Regions from separate parts of the Vibrio alginolyticus NBRC 15630 genome, predicted to be linked through region 1. Evidence: predicted binding sites of a transcription regulator. Region 1 holds the regulator's gene; each other region holds the start of a gene.

Evidence for each region. The regulator PurR, encoded in region 1, represses purine synthesis genes. The targets are predictions, from matches to a motif close to TNANGNAAACGTTTNCNTNA.
Region 2: glpX (class II fructose-bisphosphatase) is a predicted target of PurR. The motif match lies at 2,614-2,633, and genes of this name have one in related genera.
Region 3: purT (formate-dependent phosphoribosylglycinamide formyltransferase) is a predicted target of PurR. The motif match lies at 1,818-1,837, and genes of this name have one in related genera.
Region 4: metK (methionine adenosyltransferase) is a predicted target of PurR. The motif match lies at 2,233-2,252, and genes of this name have one in related genera.

What each region holds. Positions count from the first base shown of each region.
Region 1 is NC_022349.1:107,829-111,987, forward strand. It holds gene N646_RS00450 (TVP38/TMEM64 family protein) at 1-128, opposite strand, end outside; gene N646_RS00455 (TfoX/Sxy family DNA transformation protein) at 243-833, opposite strand; cyclic di-GMP riboswitch class I at 950-1,039, opposite strand; gene purR (HTH-type transcriptional repressor PurR) at 1,327-2,331, opposite strand; gene torD (molecular chaperone TorD) at 2,800-3,447, opposite strand; gene torR (two-component system response regulator TorR) at 3,714-4,159, shown strand, end outside.
Region 2 is NC_022349.1:2,630,408-2,634,566, forward strand. It holds gene N646_RS12105 (DUF3135 domain-containing protein) at 1-67, opposite strand, end outside; gene N646_RS12110 (helix-turn-helix transcriptional regulator) at 229-849, opposite strand; gene glpX (class II fructose-bisphosphatase) at 1,549-2,556, opposite strand; gene zapB (cell division protein ZapB) at 2,905-3,147, shown strand; gene rraA (ribonuclease E activity regulator RraA) at 3,283-3,789, opposite strand; gene N646_RS12130 (1,4-dihydroxy-2-naphthoate polyprenyltransferase) at 3,866-4,159, opposite strand, start outside.
Region 3 is NC_022349.1:372,459-376,617, reverse strand. It holds gene N646_RS01620 (LrgB family protein) at 1-440, shown strand, start outside; gene cdd (cytidine deaminase) at 872-1,759, shown strand; gene purT (formate-dependent phosphoribosylglycinamide formyltransferase) at 1,903-3,078, shown strand; gene N646_RS01605 (thiopurine S-methyltransferase) at 3,151-3,801, opposite strand; gene N646_RS01600 (nucleotidyltransferase family protein) at 4,117-4,159, shown strand, end outside.
Region 4 is NC_022349.1:1,818,747-1,822,905, reverse strand. It holds gene N646_RS08225 (DUF2189 domain-containing protein) at 1-530, opposite strand, end outside; gene metK (methionine adenosyltransferase) at 933-2,087, opposite strand; gene tkt (transketolase) at 2,403-4,159, shown strand, end outside.

The sequences.
Region 1 (4,159 bases):
TCGATGTATGTAGTTAGTGCTTCTTGTTGGGCTTTTGCATTCTCTAAGGTTAAATACTGGCCAAAGTTAATACCTAAAAAGACGATAGCCGCTAGTAGGATGAGACCTAATATCAGTTTCTTATTCATAATTTTGATTCCAATTTGGGATATATGTAATAAGACAGTAGGAAAACCGAAAAAATTTCACAAAAAAACCGCAGATTAGACTGCGGTTTTACAAGATAGTTTTTAGGCCGACTTTTATTGGAGGCCGTTCATCAACTCATCTCGGCGAGCTTGAGGTACCACACTCCAATGAGTGCCGTTGATAGCACCTTCTAGTGCCCATAGCAACTCAATGTTGACGGTTGCAGAGTGCGTATCTCTTATCGCTTTATAGGCGTTAAGCGCACCTTCCTCTTCAAGCTTCTCTACGGATTCGATGCCGGCTTTTTTTAGCATGCGCTCGGTAGCCAGTCGTAAGTTAGGCAAATCTTTCAAACGGTTAGGCTTTGTACTTGCTTGCTGTTCTTTCTCAAGCTTTGCCTTTTTCAATGATTGATTCGCTACTTCGATTAAGCGTTCGCTTGATTCCCATAAATCGCTGGAAATAGCGTAGTACTTTGTAACGACTGGAAAGCCACGTTTTTTATAAACGTAAGGCTTTAGCCCTTGTTTCTCGAAGTCAGATGAAGTTTTTTGGTCTGCTCTGATATGAAGCTGATTCTTTACCACTAGTGCAAACATTGTTTCATCAGCGAATAGTCCGAAGCCACCAAACATTGAGCGCGACTTGATATTACCAAGTGCCTCAAATAGCTTCATAGAGTCTTTGAGTATCGGTTTATCCATGTTTTGTTATCTCGGTGTAATTAATATTACGCCACCAAAAGTCAGGTCCGAGAGAGTAGCAAACATGCGTAAAAACAATGTCATTACAGAGTAAAGTCATTGCTTACACACTTGCCATCGGTAACCCCGCTACCTTCCATATCGTAATATGGTTCAGGCCGGAGGCTTTGCGTCCCACTCTTTCGAATGGTTTGCCCTGTGCGTGACACAATGAGCATACTTCTTATATTGAATTAACATCACGGTTTAGCGTTAAAAGTGTGATTTCGGTTCAATAAAAATGATAGATTGAATGCTCTATTTTGCATATGGAAAGGTGCAAATTGGCCTTTGAAAAGGAGTTCTTAATATATATTACATTTATATAAAACAGGGAGTTAACGTTAGTCAATTGTTATTAGAGCTGTGTGAAGTATTAGAGAATGCTTAATTTTCCCAAAAAAATAAGCGCCCCTGTAGAGCGCTTATTTAACACGGTTAAATACAGTGAAATTTAGTTCATTTTTTTCACAGTATTTCGAATTACAAGCTCAGGTTGCATTTCGAAAATTCGTTTTTCGTGTTCTTTATCTTTGATACGCTCAAGTAGAATTTCGAATGCATTTTTACCAACACGACGTTTAGGTTGGTGGATAGTCGTTAGCGGTGGAGAGAAGTATTCCGCAAGCTCGATGTTGTCGTAGCCGATCACTGAAATATCTTCAGGAATTTTGATCCCGTTTTGTTGCAAGCGGCTCATTAGGCCTAGAGCCATTGTGTCGTTAAAACAGAATACCGCCGTCGGGCGCTTGTCCATTGCGGTAATTTTATCTGCAACTAATACGGCCGTATCACATTCAAAGTTACCTTCAAGGATCCAGTCTTCATTTACAGCTAGGTTCGCTTCACTCATTGCGCGACGGAAACCTGCAATGCGCTCTTGGCAAGCAAGCTTTTCAAAATGACCGCTTAGACAAGCGATATCCGTATGACCATTGTCAATCAGATGTTTGGTTGCAATGTAGCCACCTTCTTCTGAGTTATCCATGATCTTGTCTGCTTGTGAGCTCTCTGGGCCCCAATCCATGACCACTTTAGGAATGTCCGCATGACGGTCAAGCATCTCTTTTAGTTCTTCGGTTAAGTCAGAACACATCACTAGGATGCCATCAACGCGCTTTTCAGCCAGCATACGAATGTAATCGCGTTGTTTTTCGTAAATCCCGCCTGTGTTACATAAAATCAGAGTATAGCCTTGGCGGTAACAGTAGCTCTCAACGCCATCAATCACTTCTGAGAAAAATAGGTTAGTTGATTGAGTTACTAACATGCCAATCGTACGAGTTGAGTTGCATTTTAGGCTGCGTGCAACGGCACTTGGCGCGTAATTCAGCTCGTCAACGGCTTTCATTACTTTTTCTTGCGTTGCTTCTGCAACGAAACGCGTTTTATTGATAACGTGCGAAACTGTCGTAGTGGAAACGCCGGCTAAGCGAGCAACGTCTTTTATCGTGGCCATAAATGGTGTCCTGTATCGAGCTACTGAAATATGTCGTATTGGATGTACCTGATGCTCTAATGGTTTCACACCTAGCAATATAAAATTGGCGCTAAGTGTCTCGGCAGCGGTTGATCCAAGTGCGACAAAAGGGTGCGTAGCAGCATCGGTCGATGAATTTTATCTTTTTTCTATCTGATGAGAAATTGCCATCAACCTGTTAAGAAAACACAAAAACCGCTATATTTCAGCGGTTTACATATAAATCATATTTAATCGTTTGCGCTCACATTTTAGCCCTATGTGGACTGACTAGCAATGTTTTCAGCAAGAGATTTGTGTATTTGAAGTCACATTTTGACTGCTAAATAACCAAGCGTCTTTGCGCTAAGTTAAGGCAAACGAATATTATACCCAAGTTACTTACAATTGGTCACTTTCAGGCATACAGGAAGCCCGATAGGCAGGCTCCCTAAAAATAGGCGGCAATTATTCACCAAGAAGGTAGGCGCTGTCTAGTTTACAAAATGCAACTAATAGTTTCGCGACACTCGAGTAAAATCCAAATTCGTCGAATTGTTTACATTTGTCTGAAAACTGAGGTAACCAAGACATCAATTGTTGCTGGATAAAGTCGTTTTGTTTAACGAAGGCTTCTTCCATGTGTTTTTCTTGTTCAAGCTCGTTTGAGCGGATAATCATGTTCCCGAGAAAGTCGAGCTCAACGGCTAAGTGATCCGCAGGTTCCTTTAGGTTTTCGTCTACTTGAACGCCAAATTCAGCCATCAACTTTTCCATTTCCTCAGCTGGCTTGTCATTCAGTAAACCTGATTCACCAATGTACATGGATGCGTAAGGAAGAGCGCCGTATTTTTCTGTCTTCAAAAACAGTTCACAAAAGTCAGCTGCAAGCTCTAGTTGTGCATCTTCACGATCTTGTAACCGATTCAATGCATCAACTAGGCTATCAACAGCTGGTTTCAGCGACTCATTTTCACCTAAACCTGCGAGAAAACTGCGAATTTCAACACTGTGATAGGCTTCCAATTCTTTCTCTGTTAGTTCTTTTGCGAACAAGCTCGAAAACCACCAGTAAATTTCAGCGCGTTTTTCATTAAAAGCTTTCACTTCTTGCATTTTGGGCTCCTGAATGATGCTTCAAGTCATGCATCACAAAGTCAATTAGGGATATCCCCTAAGTGTAATCAATTAAAATGAATAGCAGTAACTATAATTGTTATGTTTTATGGTCAAAAATGACCGTTTATTAATAGCAATGGGCAAGCTTGTTTTGAATCAATAAAAACGCTAAATCTTGCGTTTTAATGTATCTATGACTAGAAATGTTACTAGTTATGAATAGAATACGTCTTGGATAATAAGAAGACAGAAAAGTGGTGTAAATGAGCTATCACGTATTAGTCGTAGAAGATGATGTTGTAACTCGTAGTAAGCTTGCGGGATATTTCCAAAATGAGGGCTACCAAGTCAGCGAAGCAGAGAGTGGCGCAGAAATGCGTGAAGTTTTGCAAGCGGGCGATGTAGACCTGATCATGCTGGATATTAACCTGCCTGGTGAAGACGGCCTGATGCTTACTCGTGAGTTACGTAGCCAATCGGATATTGGTATCATATTAGTAACAGGACGCACGGATAGCATTGATAAAATCGTAGGCCTAGAAATGGGTGCTGACGATTATGTGACAAAACCTTTTGAACTGAGAGAGCTGTTAGTTCGCGTTAAAAACTTGCTGTGGCGTATTTCAGCAGCGCGCAGTGGCAGCTCGAAAGCGAATGAAACCAGTGAAGAGCACATTGTGCGCTTTGGGGAGTGGACATTCGACATTCA
Region 2 (4,159 bases), 810 kb from region 1:
CTGCCATTCGAACCATTTCATCGAATGGAGGAAGCGTTTGGGGTGGGATATGACGTAGAGTAGACATCGATGCTCTCCAAATCCTTATGGAAATTGCTTTTAGTTACTAAAAAGCCTATACCACTAGAAAGAGGAGAGAGAATGAATTCTTCAGCCGTCTCACTTATAAGAGAAGCTTTCAAGCTTGAGATTGAATAAGTGCGGCATGTCGATGTTTGGTTGTGGTGGTTACTGCAGTTGTTGGATGCGGTAAACGCAGCGTCTTTGGCCACTAATGATGTGTTCGGTACGCTCTACTTTGGTGTCACGTCCAAGTAAAGACTGAAAGACACTTAATTCTGATTGGCACAAGCTTGGGCAGCGAGTTGCGGCTTTACAAATCGGACAGTGATTTTCGATTAAGATAAATCCGTTCTCATCTTTCTCGAGTTCAGCCATATAGCCTTCTTGCTCTCTTAATGTGACAAGTGTTTCTAGTTTGCTTTGCAGAGAGTCGCATTGCTCAAGATGCTGACGATAACTTTGTAACGTGAGTTTTTCCCTTTCTGATGTGACTTTTTCCAGTCCATCTTTGCCAAAGATATGTTCGACAGCTTCTATAAACTGAATGGTCAACTCACCGTGACGGTCAGCAAATTGCTCATGACCTTTTTGAGTGAGAGACCAATGACGAGCAGGGCGACCAACTTTCACTTTTACGTCATGGATAGAAAGAATGCCATCATCTTCTAAACTTTGCAGGTGCTGACGAGCCCCCATGGTTGTCATACCTAGCTCAGAGGAGAGTTGTTTTGCAGTGACGGAGCCATCACGCTTAACGATTTGCAATATCCTATCTACGGTCTTCATATACCCACCATTTATACGTCAGTACATATTATGCGCGATAGGGTTAGTAAAGAAAAGTGTTGACTTAATTTGAGTGTGGATTTGTAGGGGCTATGTTCATATGAGCCAATATATGTCGTCATTCTGAACGGCGAGAAATAAGGTGATTCAGAATCTATCGTCCGATTGTGCAGCGGTTAAGGTGACCAGGAAAGAATAGGAGCTTGTTACAACTAGATTCTTAGTCTCGCTGGAGCTCGCTAGAATGACGAGTTTTTTCGATTTAGAGCTTGCTATGGTAGCCGTCATTCTGAACAGCGAGGAATAAGGTGATTCAGAATCTATCTTCTGGTTGAGCAGTGGTTAAGGTGACCAGGAAAGAATAGGAGCTTGTTACTACTAGATTTTTAGTCTCGCTAGAATGACGAGTTCTTTTGATTTAGAGCTTATTAAAGTCTCCGTCATTCTGAACAGCGAGGAACGAGGTTATTCAGAATCTATTTTTTGGTTGAGTAGTGGTTGAGGTGTTCAGGAAAGAATAGGAGCTTGTTACTACTAGATTCTTAGTCTCGCTGCGGCTCGCTAGAATGACGAGTTCTTTTGATTTAGAACTTATTAAAGTCACCGTCATTCTGAGGAACGAGTGTGATTCAGAATCTATTGCCCGTTGTGCGGAAAGAAAGGCTCAAACTCAGATTGAGCGAGAGCCTCGAGAAATGCTTAAAGAATAATATCACGCACTTCTGGATCTTTACGATCTAGGTAGTGAGTCGACTTAATGCGACGAATAGTACGGCATCGACCACGCACGAGCAGCGTTTCTGTGGTTGCAATATTGCCTTGACGAGAGATACCTTCCAGCAAGTCACCTTTAGTGATGCCTGTAGCTGAAAATACCACATTGTCGCTACGAGCCATGTCTTCCATTTTGAGTACAACATTTGCTTTTACGCCCATTTCATCGCAGCGTTTTAGTTCATCTGCACCGTAAATGCGGTTTTCTTCAGTATCGCCTTTTACTTCGTGACGAGGAAGCAGGCGACCGTGCATGTCACCGTCTAGCGCTCGAATTACCGCTGCTGATACAACCCCTTCTGGCGCACCGCCAATACAGTACATCATGTCCACTTCACTGTCTGGCATACAAGTTAGAATAGAGGCAGCGACGTCACCATCAGGCACCGCAAAAACACGTACGCCCATTGCTTGCATTTCTGCAATAACGTCATCGTGGCGAGGTTTCGCAAGGGTAATAACGACTAGGGTATCAAGTGGCTTGTTCAGGGCTTTTGCTACGTTCTCTAGGTTTTCTTTTAACGGCTTTTCTAAGTCAATTACGCCTTTTGCACCAGGGCCAACAACCAGTTTTTCCATGTACATATCTGGCGCTTTAAGAAAGCTGCCTTTCTCACCTGCGGCAAGTACGGCTAGTGCGTTCGATTGTCCCATTGCCGTCATACGCGTTCCTTCAATCGGGTCGACTGCAATATCTACCTCATCACCACCAATACCCACTTGCTCACCAATGTACAGCATTGGCGCATCATCGATTTCACCCTCACCAATGACAATTTCACCACTGATATCTGTTTTGTTCAGTAGCGTGCGCATAACTTCAACAGCTGCGCCATCGGCTGCGTTTTTATCGCCACGGCCAAGCCATTTGTAACCAGCCAGAGCTGCACCTTCAGTCACACGGGAAAATGCCATTGCTAAATCGCGTTTCATGATGTCTCCAAGTAAGCAAGAGGGAAGAAGAATTTGCGCGGCGATTCTATCACAAGGTCGAGTAAACGTTTGCCTTTTTGCGAGGCTTTTACTTTATCTAACTTGAATTTGATCAATACTTAGGGCGATTTTCAGCGTAGCGAGACGCAAAATCCTTGCTCAAAAATGCTTCGGCGACAAGAAAAGTCAGCGTTTAGTGAGATTGCGCTGATTTTTTGACCGAATGATGCAAAATATCGAATATAGTGAGTGTTTCTCATCGCGACGCTGAGTAGAATGAACCTTATATAGGTTAGGTGTGCATCAATCTCGCACATCGTCCCAACGGAATAACATAGGTAGGCCAAGATGTCTTTTGAAGTACTAGAACAACTAGAATCTAAAATTCAAACTGCAGTTGACACAATCACTCTTCTTCAGATGGAAGTCGAAGAGCTGAAAGAAGATAAAGCTAAACTTGCGGAAGAAGCGAACGAGCTTCGCTCTCAACGTGAAGAGCTAGAGCAAAAAGCACAACAAGCACAGCAAGAGCACGCACAATGGCAAGAGCGCATTCGTGCACTACTTGGCAAAATGGACGAAGTGGAATAATTCGGCTTCTTCATTCCAAATTAAAAACACCCGCGTTAAGCGGGTGTTTGTGTTTTAGGGAAGTAGAAAATGTTAAGACAAGGCTAGGCGCTAAGAGCCAAGAGAAGACCCTATAACTTAGACACCTAAGACTCGCTATGCTTCTTCATCCAACTCTAAATCAATATTCAATGGTTCAGGCGACAGGATAATTCCGGTGCTATCAGCATAAATATAATCTTCAGGTAAGAAGCTGACGCCGCCAAAGTTGACTGGTACATCCAATTCGCCAATCCCCTGACTGGTCGCTCCAACAGGAATAGAAGCGAGGGCTTGAATGCCTAAGTTCATATCTTCAAGTTCATCTACTTCACGAACACAGCCATAAACGACAATGCCTTCCCACTCGTTTTCTTCCGCAATGGTTGCGATTTCTGCATCGATAAGGGCTTTACGTAGGGAACCGCCACCGTCAATTAACAAAACGCGACCAAGTCCATCTTGCTCTAATGTCTCGCGGATCAACGAATTATCTTCAAAACACTTGATGGTGGTGATTTGCCCGGCAAATGAAGCGCGACCGCCAAAGTTACTGAACATTGGTTCAACCACATCTACCTGATCGAGGTAGATATCACAGAGTGCTGAGGTATTGTATTCCATAGCGTACCTTTCTAAACAGAAATTGGTTGTCTTTGAGTATATCTAGGCATTAAGTCAATGCAATGACAATCCTTTTTTAACTTACTAGAGTTTGAGCTACCACAATTGTTGCAAACAAAACGTTGGTGACTAAAGAGCATTTCACGATGACTGGCATCATTGGTGCTATCTGAGCGGGCTTTTGTGTATGCCAAACCGCTTTACCATGATCGGCCACGAAATAAATACTAAGTAAAAATGGCAAGCTAATCCAAACGGGTTTGTCTTGAATTAACAAGTAAGCCGCAAAGGCAAGAATAGCACCGCCAAGTAAAACAAAGTGGTAATGCTTGGCTTTGCGTTGACCCAATCGCACTGCGACTGTGCGTTT
Region 3 (4,159 bases), 260 kb from region 1:
CAAACTGGCGAATCATCACTTTCGCTTGCACAGTAGGCAGTGTGATGTCGATGATGACAACCACCTTGTTCGCAGTCGCTTTCAAAGCGGATATCAGTTTAATCGCAAGTCTAGTGGGTAAATCCGTCACTACGCCAATAGCAATGGAAATTTCGAGTCACCTCGGTGGTGAAGCAGCCGTTGCGGCGATCTTGGTTCTGATTGTTGGTTTATTGGGCGCGATTTTGGCATACCCAATTTACAACTTAATTGGAATTAAACACCCGATTGCACGTGGCCTAACAATGGGTACCGTGTCTCATGCCTTAGGCACCGCGACATGTGCAGAGAAACAGCCCATAGATGCCGCGTTCTCATCACTCGCATTGGTTTTATGTGGGATCATAACTTCTATTTTGGCTCCAAGTTTTTTTGCTTTGGCGGTCTGGCTATATCAATAGTTAAGCGCTCTCGGTCTGCCCTCCTTCCGGCAGGCCGTAGCCTTTACGTTTCTTACTTATCCCTTTTCAAAACCCTATCTTATCTATCAAACTCACCCAGTAATATCGTGAAGGGACTTGACTGAGATATACATTCATAGCATTAGCATTCTAGCTGCTACCACTCGCTCTAGATTACGTAAGTATAAAGTAGCATAGCGGTAAAAGTCGCGTTGGTAACATACTCCTGCTCCTTGGTCATATGAATATATACTGATATGGTTAATTGTGAGACGGAGATAACGCTTCACACCTGTGCAATCGAATACATGTGTGAGCTCACTCTAATTATGTAACAGAATTATCAATTGCATTATTTATCGTGATCTAACGCACGGAACATTTCTATCTTTCACATAGAATAACTGTCCATGCAATAACAAGGATTCAACATGAAAAGTCGCATTGAACAGGCGCTAGCAGGCGCTCCAGAAGCACTTTCCAAACAACTTGCTCCTATCATCCAAGCTGATGATTTTGATGCTACGCTTTCAGTTCAACAATTTGAGCAGTTGCTTTCAGCTACCGGTCTATCAGACAAAGAGCTTCGTGTTGCGCTACTTCCTTTTGCCGCAGCGTACTCCTATGCTCCCCTTTCTGACTTTTATGTCGGCGCTATCGTTCGTGGTCTTTCAGGTCGCCTTTACTTCGGTGCCAACATGGAATTCTTTGGTGTACAGTTGGGTCAAACGGTTCACGCAGAGCAGTCTGCGATTAGCCATGCTTGGATGAAAGGCGAACGTGGTGTTAAGGATATCACTATCAACTTCAGCCCATGTGGTCACTGCCGCCAGTTCATGAATGAGTTATCTACCGCAAACGAGCTTAAAATCCAGCTCCCAGAACGTGAAGAAAAGTCACTTCATGAATACCTGCCTGAAGCCTTTGGACCAAACGATCTCGGTATCGAGTCCGGCTTAATGGCAGAAGTTAAACACCAATTCTCATGTGATGATGAAGACGCACTCATCCAAAGTGCAGTTGAAGCGATGAACATGAGCCACTCTCCATACACCAACAACTTGAGTGGTTTAGCATTAGAGATGACTAGCGGCCGTGTATTCCAAGGCGCTTATGCAGAAAATGCAGCGTTTAATCCTAGCTTGCCACCGCTACAAGTTGCGCTAATCCAAGTTTTACTTGCGGGTGAAACCTTTGACAGCATCAAAGCCGCTGCATTGGTAGAAAACTCTGAAGGTAAGATCAGTCACTTAGCCGATACGCAATCAACGTTGGAAGCGTTGAATCCAGATATTCCGCTTAGTTTTGTCAACGTATAAACGACAAATTCAACAAAAAGCTCTACAACATGTAGAGCTTTTTTATTACCTAAAAACCAAAAGCAAACGTTTGCTTTGTCATAAAACTTCAGTATGATCTCCTGCAATTTCTGTCTCATCACTCTATTTTGTAAGGGAACACTATGTTTGGCACTGCAACTAGCGCAAATGCTACCCGTGTATTACTTTTAGGCTCTGGCGAACTCGGTAAAGAAGTCGCCATTGAATGCCAGAGACTTGGTTTAGAAGTGATTGCTTGTGATCGCTATGCCAATGCTCCAGCGATGCAAGTCGCTCACCGTAGTTATGTTATCGACATGTTAGATGGGAACGCCTTAGAAGAAGTTATTACGAAGGAACAACCTACTTACGTCGTACCAGAAATTGAAGCCATCGCAACCGGCAAACTGGTAGAGCTTGAAGAAAAAGGACTGAATGTTGTTCCAACCGCTAAGGCAACCAGGCTAACAATGAATCGTGAAGGTATCCGACGTTTGGCAGCAGAAGAACTGGAATTGACGACTTCACCTTATCGTTTTGCAGATAACTTTGAAGACTTCAAAGCCGCGGTTGAACATGTGGGTATTCCGTGCGTGGTGAAGCCAGTGATGAGCTCTTCCGGTAAAGGGCAAAGTGTTATCAAGACCGAAGACGACGTTACAAAAGCATGGGATTACGCTCAGGAAGGCGGACGTACGGGTGCAGGTCGCGTTATCGTGGAAGGTTTTATCGACTTCGATTACGAAATCACTTTATTGACCATCAGAGCCGTTGACGGTGTGCATTTCTGTGCTCCAATTGGTCATCGTCAGGAAGATGGCGACTACCGCGAATCATGGCAACCGCAAGCTATGTCAGAAAACGCAGTAAAAGCAGCTGAATACACGGCTGAGAAAGTGGTAAACGCGCTCGGTGGCTACGGCATCTTTGGTGTAGAGCTGTTTGTCAAAGGCGATAAAGTCATTTTCAATGAGGTCTCTCCTCGCCCTCACGATACGGGTATGGTTACAATGATTTCGCAGGAAATGTCTGAGTTTGCTCTCCACGTGCGCGCGTTTACCGGAATGCCAATTAATAATATTGTGCAATATGGCCCATCTGCGTCTGCTGTTATTCTTGGACAAGGGACTTCCACAAACATTCGCTTTGAAAACCTAAGCAAAGCTTTAGCTCAACCTCAAACACAAGTTCGTCTATTCGGTAAGCCAGAAATCGATGGTCGCCGCCGTTTAGGTGTTGTCCTTACGCGACGAAAAACCACCGAAGAAGCCGTTCAAGATGCTGTTGAAAGTGCTTCAAAAGTGAATATCATTTATTAAATACGAACCACTCATACAAAAATAGCGCAGCTCAAATTGCTGCGCTATTTCGTGTTCCAAACCGAAGAGAGCCTATTCACTCTCGATTAAGTACACTTCTTCAGAGAAGCGACTTAAGCCTTTTTTCGCAATTTTAGGATGATTCTCGTCAGCTTCATCTACGTTCAAACAAGTAACTTTGTAACCTGAAAATAACTGCTCAATCTCTTCGACCGGCACGCTAAATGGAGGCCCCGCCATCTCTTCTTGAGGATAGTTGAGTGTAACAAGCAAAATACGACCGCCTGGGTTCAAAAGTTGCTTGAGACGCTCTACATACTCCTCTCGCATATCTTGCGGTAAAGCAACCAACGCGGCGCGATCATAAATGATATCGGCTTGAGATACTGGTGCAGTGAAAAAGTCCCCAGTATAAATAGAGAGCTCATCAAATTGATAAAGCTCGTGCATGCCATTAAGAGGCGTTACCGTTGGCGTGTAAAAATGTTCAGCAAAAAAGGCACGCACAGCAATATGGCTTAGCTCAACGCCTTCAACCGAATCATGCTTCATCGCTAGCCAAATCAAGTCTTCTGACTTTCCACATAAAGGAACTAACACTTTATCTTCACGCTTTGGATTAGTGTGTTTCCAATATACTGGTAATAGCGGGTTTACATCTTCCAAGTGAAATCCGATTTGATTGCTGGCCCATTTGTTATGCCAAAATTCTTGGTCTCTCATTTTACTTTCTACTTGTCGGCTGTTTTCATTTTGAGAGGTAAGACTAACGTTTTTTTTCAATTTGTCTATGCCGTTCATCTTTGGTTAATACTGCGGTGATAGGATGTAATCGGTCTCATAGGAGACGCGCCTTTATCTGATAATCAGAATAAAGAAAAGAGAAATGGTGATCTAACGCACGATTCTACTTCAAGATAAAACTGAAACCTTGGAATCTTTCGTAATGGCCCCATTTATAAGTTAGTACCTGATTTGCCGAACTTAGCGACCTTTATGTTCCCTATTTTCTAAGTACAAGCAAGTTAAGGAGAGTGAATGAGCTTATTTCTTCGTACTACAGCATTGATGCTTTTGGTAC
Region 4 (4,159 bases), 1.6 Mb from region 1:
ACAAAGCCAACTAAAGAGCCGATGACAAGGAAGGGTAGGAACTCACTTAAAGGTGCCCCTTGAACAGAAGGGTAGAGTGCATGAAGTAGAGCGGCAATGCGCATCCAAAATATCATACACACTGCGAGTAACACGGCGAACGCCCATTGAGATGTTGAGTTACGACCGATCGCTTTCATTGAATGGAACAAGCTTGCTTTGTGTCCGCGCTCTCTCTCCCAACTGGCATCATACAAGCCCAGCGCGAGAAACGGACCGATTAACATGTAAACAATCAAACTGGGCATGACGACTAAGTGTGTGCCTTGCCACTGTACGAGCAAAACAATGCCTATCGCAGCAGCCATAAAACAGATGCCATAGAAAGCACTAATAAGCGGCATTCGCACGAAATCATGCAGACCTAATGCGAGCCAATGAAAAGGTGCAGAAAGATTGACCGTATTGCACGGTATGGTTCTGGCGTATTCGTTGTCTGGCACTTCCTTTCGTTTGTTGTGGAAGTCCGATGGATTAACAGTTCGAGGCATAACTCCTCCTTGATTTATTCCCACATTATCCGCTTATACCAACTGACAGCGGTTTTTGTTCAGTCAAACTTGAAGCGACTTTTTCAAGTTTACATCTGAGCATTGGCTTAGTTTGGTATCGGCCATAAAGATGCCTGACTCATGTCTTTACTTAAGTGTTGCTTCCACAGTCGCCAGCATCCGACGTCTCTATTTAAATTGGAGTTAACAATATTTTAACTATTGGCGGAGATGGGATAATTTACAAATAATTGCTTAAAATTTATTCGGTATAAAAATGAGGGAGAAACAGGACTGCTTTGTGGGGCAGGGCGGTATGAGCCGAAATGGCTGGATAAAAGTTGCTGAAAATAAAAAGCCCCCGCCATAGGCGAGGGCTTGATTGATTCTTGCTTGGCTTGATTATTTGATGCCAGCGAAATCGCGTAGAAGTGCAGCTTTGTCTGTCGCTTCCCACGGGAATTCTTCACGACCGAAGTGACCGTAAGCCGCTGTCTTCTTGTAGATAGGTTGAAGAAGGTTAAGCATTTCTTGTAGACCGTATGGACGTAGGTCGAAGAATTGACGAACCGCTTCAATGATGATGTCGTGAGATACTTTCTCAGTACCGAACGTTTCCACCATGATAGACGTTGGATCAGCAACACCGATTGCGTAAGAAAGTTGGATCTCACAACGGTCAGCCATGCCTGCCGCTACGATGTTTTTCGCTACGTAGCGTGCTGCGTATGCTGCACTACGGTCAACTTTTGATGGATCTTTACCAGAAAACGCACCGCCACCGTGACGAGCTGCGCCGCCGTAGGTATCTACGATGATCTTACGACCAGTTAGGCCACAGTCACCCATAGGACCACCGATTACGAAGCGACCGGTTGGGTTAATGAAGAAGTTTGTTTCTTTGTTGATCCACTCAGAAGGTAGCACTGGCTTAATGATCTCTTCCATTACCGCTTCACGCAGGTCTGAAGTTGAGATTGAGTCACAGTGTTGAGTTGAAAGAACAACCGCGTCGATACCAACGATGTTACCTTGATCGTATTGGAATGTTACCTGAGATTTTGCATCAGGACGCAACCAAGGTAGTGTGCCGTTTTTACGAACTTCTGCTTGCTTTTGAACAAGACGGTGAGAGTAAGTAATTGGCGCTGGCATTAGTACTTCAGTTTCGTTACAAGCGTAACCAAACATGATGCCTTGGTCGCCTGCACCTTGTTCTTTAGGGTCAGCTTTATCAACACCTTGGTTGATATCTGGCGACTGTTTACCGATTGTGTTTAGTACCGCACAAGAATCTGCGTCAAAGCCCATATCTGAATGTACGTAGCCGATTTCACGAACGGTTTCACGAGTTAACTCTTCGATGTCTACCCATGCTGAAGTCGTGATTTCACCACCCACCATTACCATACCGGTTTTAACGTAAGTCTCACATGCAACACGAGCCTTTGGATCTTGCTCTAGAATCGCGTCAAGAACCGCATCAGAAATCTGGTCTGCAATTTTATCTGGATGACCTTCTGATACTGACTCAGAAGTAAACAGGTGCTTAGCCATGTTAGCTCCACTATATCTGGTTTAAAACTGGGGAATGATAAACTCTCCAGCGCAAATTAATACTAATTTTTGTAGGTGTATCTACATCTAGACGTCTATTCTAAATTTGATTGCTCGAATTACAAGCTCTTTTTTGGTTTTTGTTATAACCAAACGTTTGCCTGATTTATTGATAATTTTAAGAACTTCGAACGATTTGGCGCGAAAGGTGCAATATTTGTGAGGTTTTGGATTGGAAAACGTTTGCACACCCAACAGGGCTTTGAGAGAATTATGACCTACTTTTCGTTTCGCTTAATGTACTCAGGAGCAGACATGTCGTCTCGTAAACATCTTGCCAATGCAATTCGTGCTCTAAGCATGGATGGTGTTCAACAAGCTAACTCAGGCCACCCAGGCGCACCAATGGGTATGGCTGATATCGCTGAAGTTCTTTGGCGCTCTCACCTAAACCATAACCCTTCAAACCCAGAGTGGGCCGACCGCGATCGCTTTGTGCTGTCAAACGGTCATGGGTCAATGCTTATTTACTCTCTACTGCACTTAAGCGGTTACGAGCTATCTATTGACGATCTGAAAAACTTCCGTCAATTGCACTCAAAAACCCCAGGTCACCCAGAGTACGGCTACGCGCCTGGTATCGAGACAACAACGGGTCCTCTAGGTCAAGGCATCACTAACGCTGTTGGTATGGCGATCGCAGAGAAAGCACTAGCGGCACAGTTCAACAAAGAAGGTCACGATATCGTTGACCACTTTACGTATGTGTTCATGGGTGACGGCTGTCTAATGGAAGGCATCTCGCATGAAGCATGCTCTCTTGCTGGGACGTTAGGTCTAGGCAAACTGATCGCGTTCTGGGATGACAACGGCATTTCTATCGACGGTCATGTTGAAGGCTGGTTCTCTGACGATACACCTAAGCGTTTTGAAGCGTACGGCTGGCATGTAATCCCAGCAGTCGATGGTCACGACTCAGACGCGATCAACGCAGCAATTGAAGCAGCAAAAGCGGACCCACGTCCTACGCTTATCTGTACCAAAACAATTATCGGTTTCGGTTCTCCTAACAAGTCTGGTTCGCACGACTGTCACGGTGCACCACTAGGTCACGATGAAATCCAAGCGGCTCGCGAATACCTAGGTTGGGAGTACGGCCCATTTGAGATCCCGGCAGATGTTTACGCTGAGTGGGATGCAAAAGAAGCGGGCGCCGCGAAAGAAGCAGCTTGGAATGAAAAATTCGAAGCATACGCTGCAGCTTACCCTGCTGAAGCGGCAGAGCTTAAACGTCGTCTAAACGGCGAACTTCCTGCACAATGGGAAGAAAAAGCGAACCAAATCATTGCCGATCTTCAAGCAAACCCAGCGAACATTGCATCACGTAAAGCATCGCAAAATGCACTAGAAGCGTTTGGTCAAATGCTTCCTGAGTTTATGGGTGGTTCTGCTGACCTAGCGCCTTCTAACCTGACCATGTGGTCTGGTTCTAAGTCTCTAGAAACGGAGGACTTCTCTGGCAACTACATCCACTACGGTGTACGCGAATTCGGTATGACTGCTATCATCAACGGTATCGCATTGCACGGTGGTTTCGTTCCTTACGGCGCAACATTCCTAATGTTCATGGAATACGCTCGTAACGCAATGCGTATGGCTGCGCTGATGAAAATTCAGAACATCCAAGTTTACACGCATGATTCGATCGGTCTTGGCGAAGATGGCCCAACTCACCAACCTGTTGAGCAAATGGCGTCTCTACGTGTAACTCCAAACATGAGCACATGGCGCCCATGTGACCAAGTTGAGTCTGCAGTTGCATGGAAACTAGCGATTGAACGTAAAGATGCACCAACTGCACTTATCTTCTCTCGTCAAAACCTAGCGCAACAAGAGCGTACTGCTGAACAAGTCGCAGACATCGCGAAAGGTGCTTACATCCTGAAAGATAGCGAAGGTAAGCCTGAGCTAATCCTTATCGCAACAGGTTCTGAGGTTGAGCTTGCAGTGAAAGCCGCTGAGCAACTAGCTTCAGAAGGCAAGAAAGTACGCGTTGTTTCAATGCCATCAAC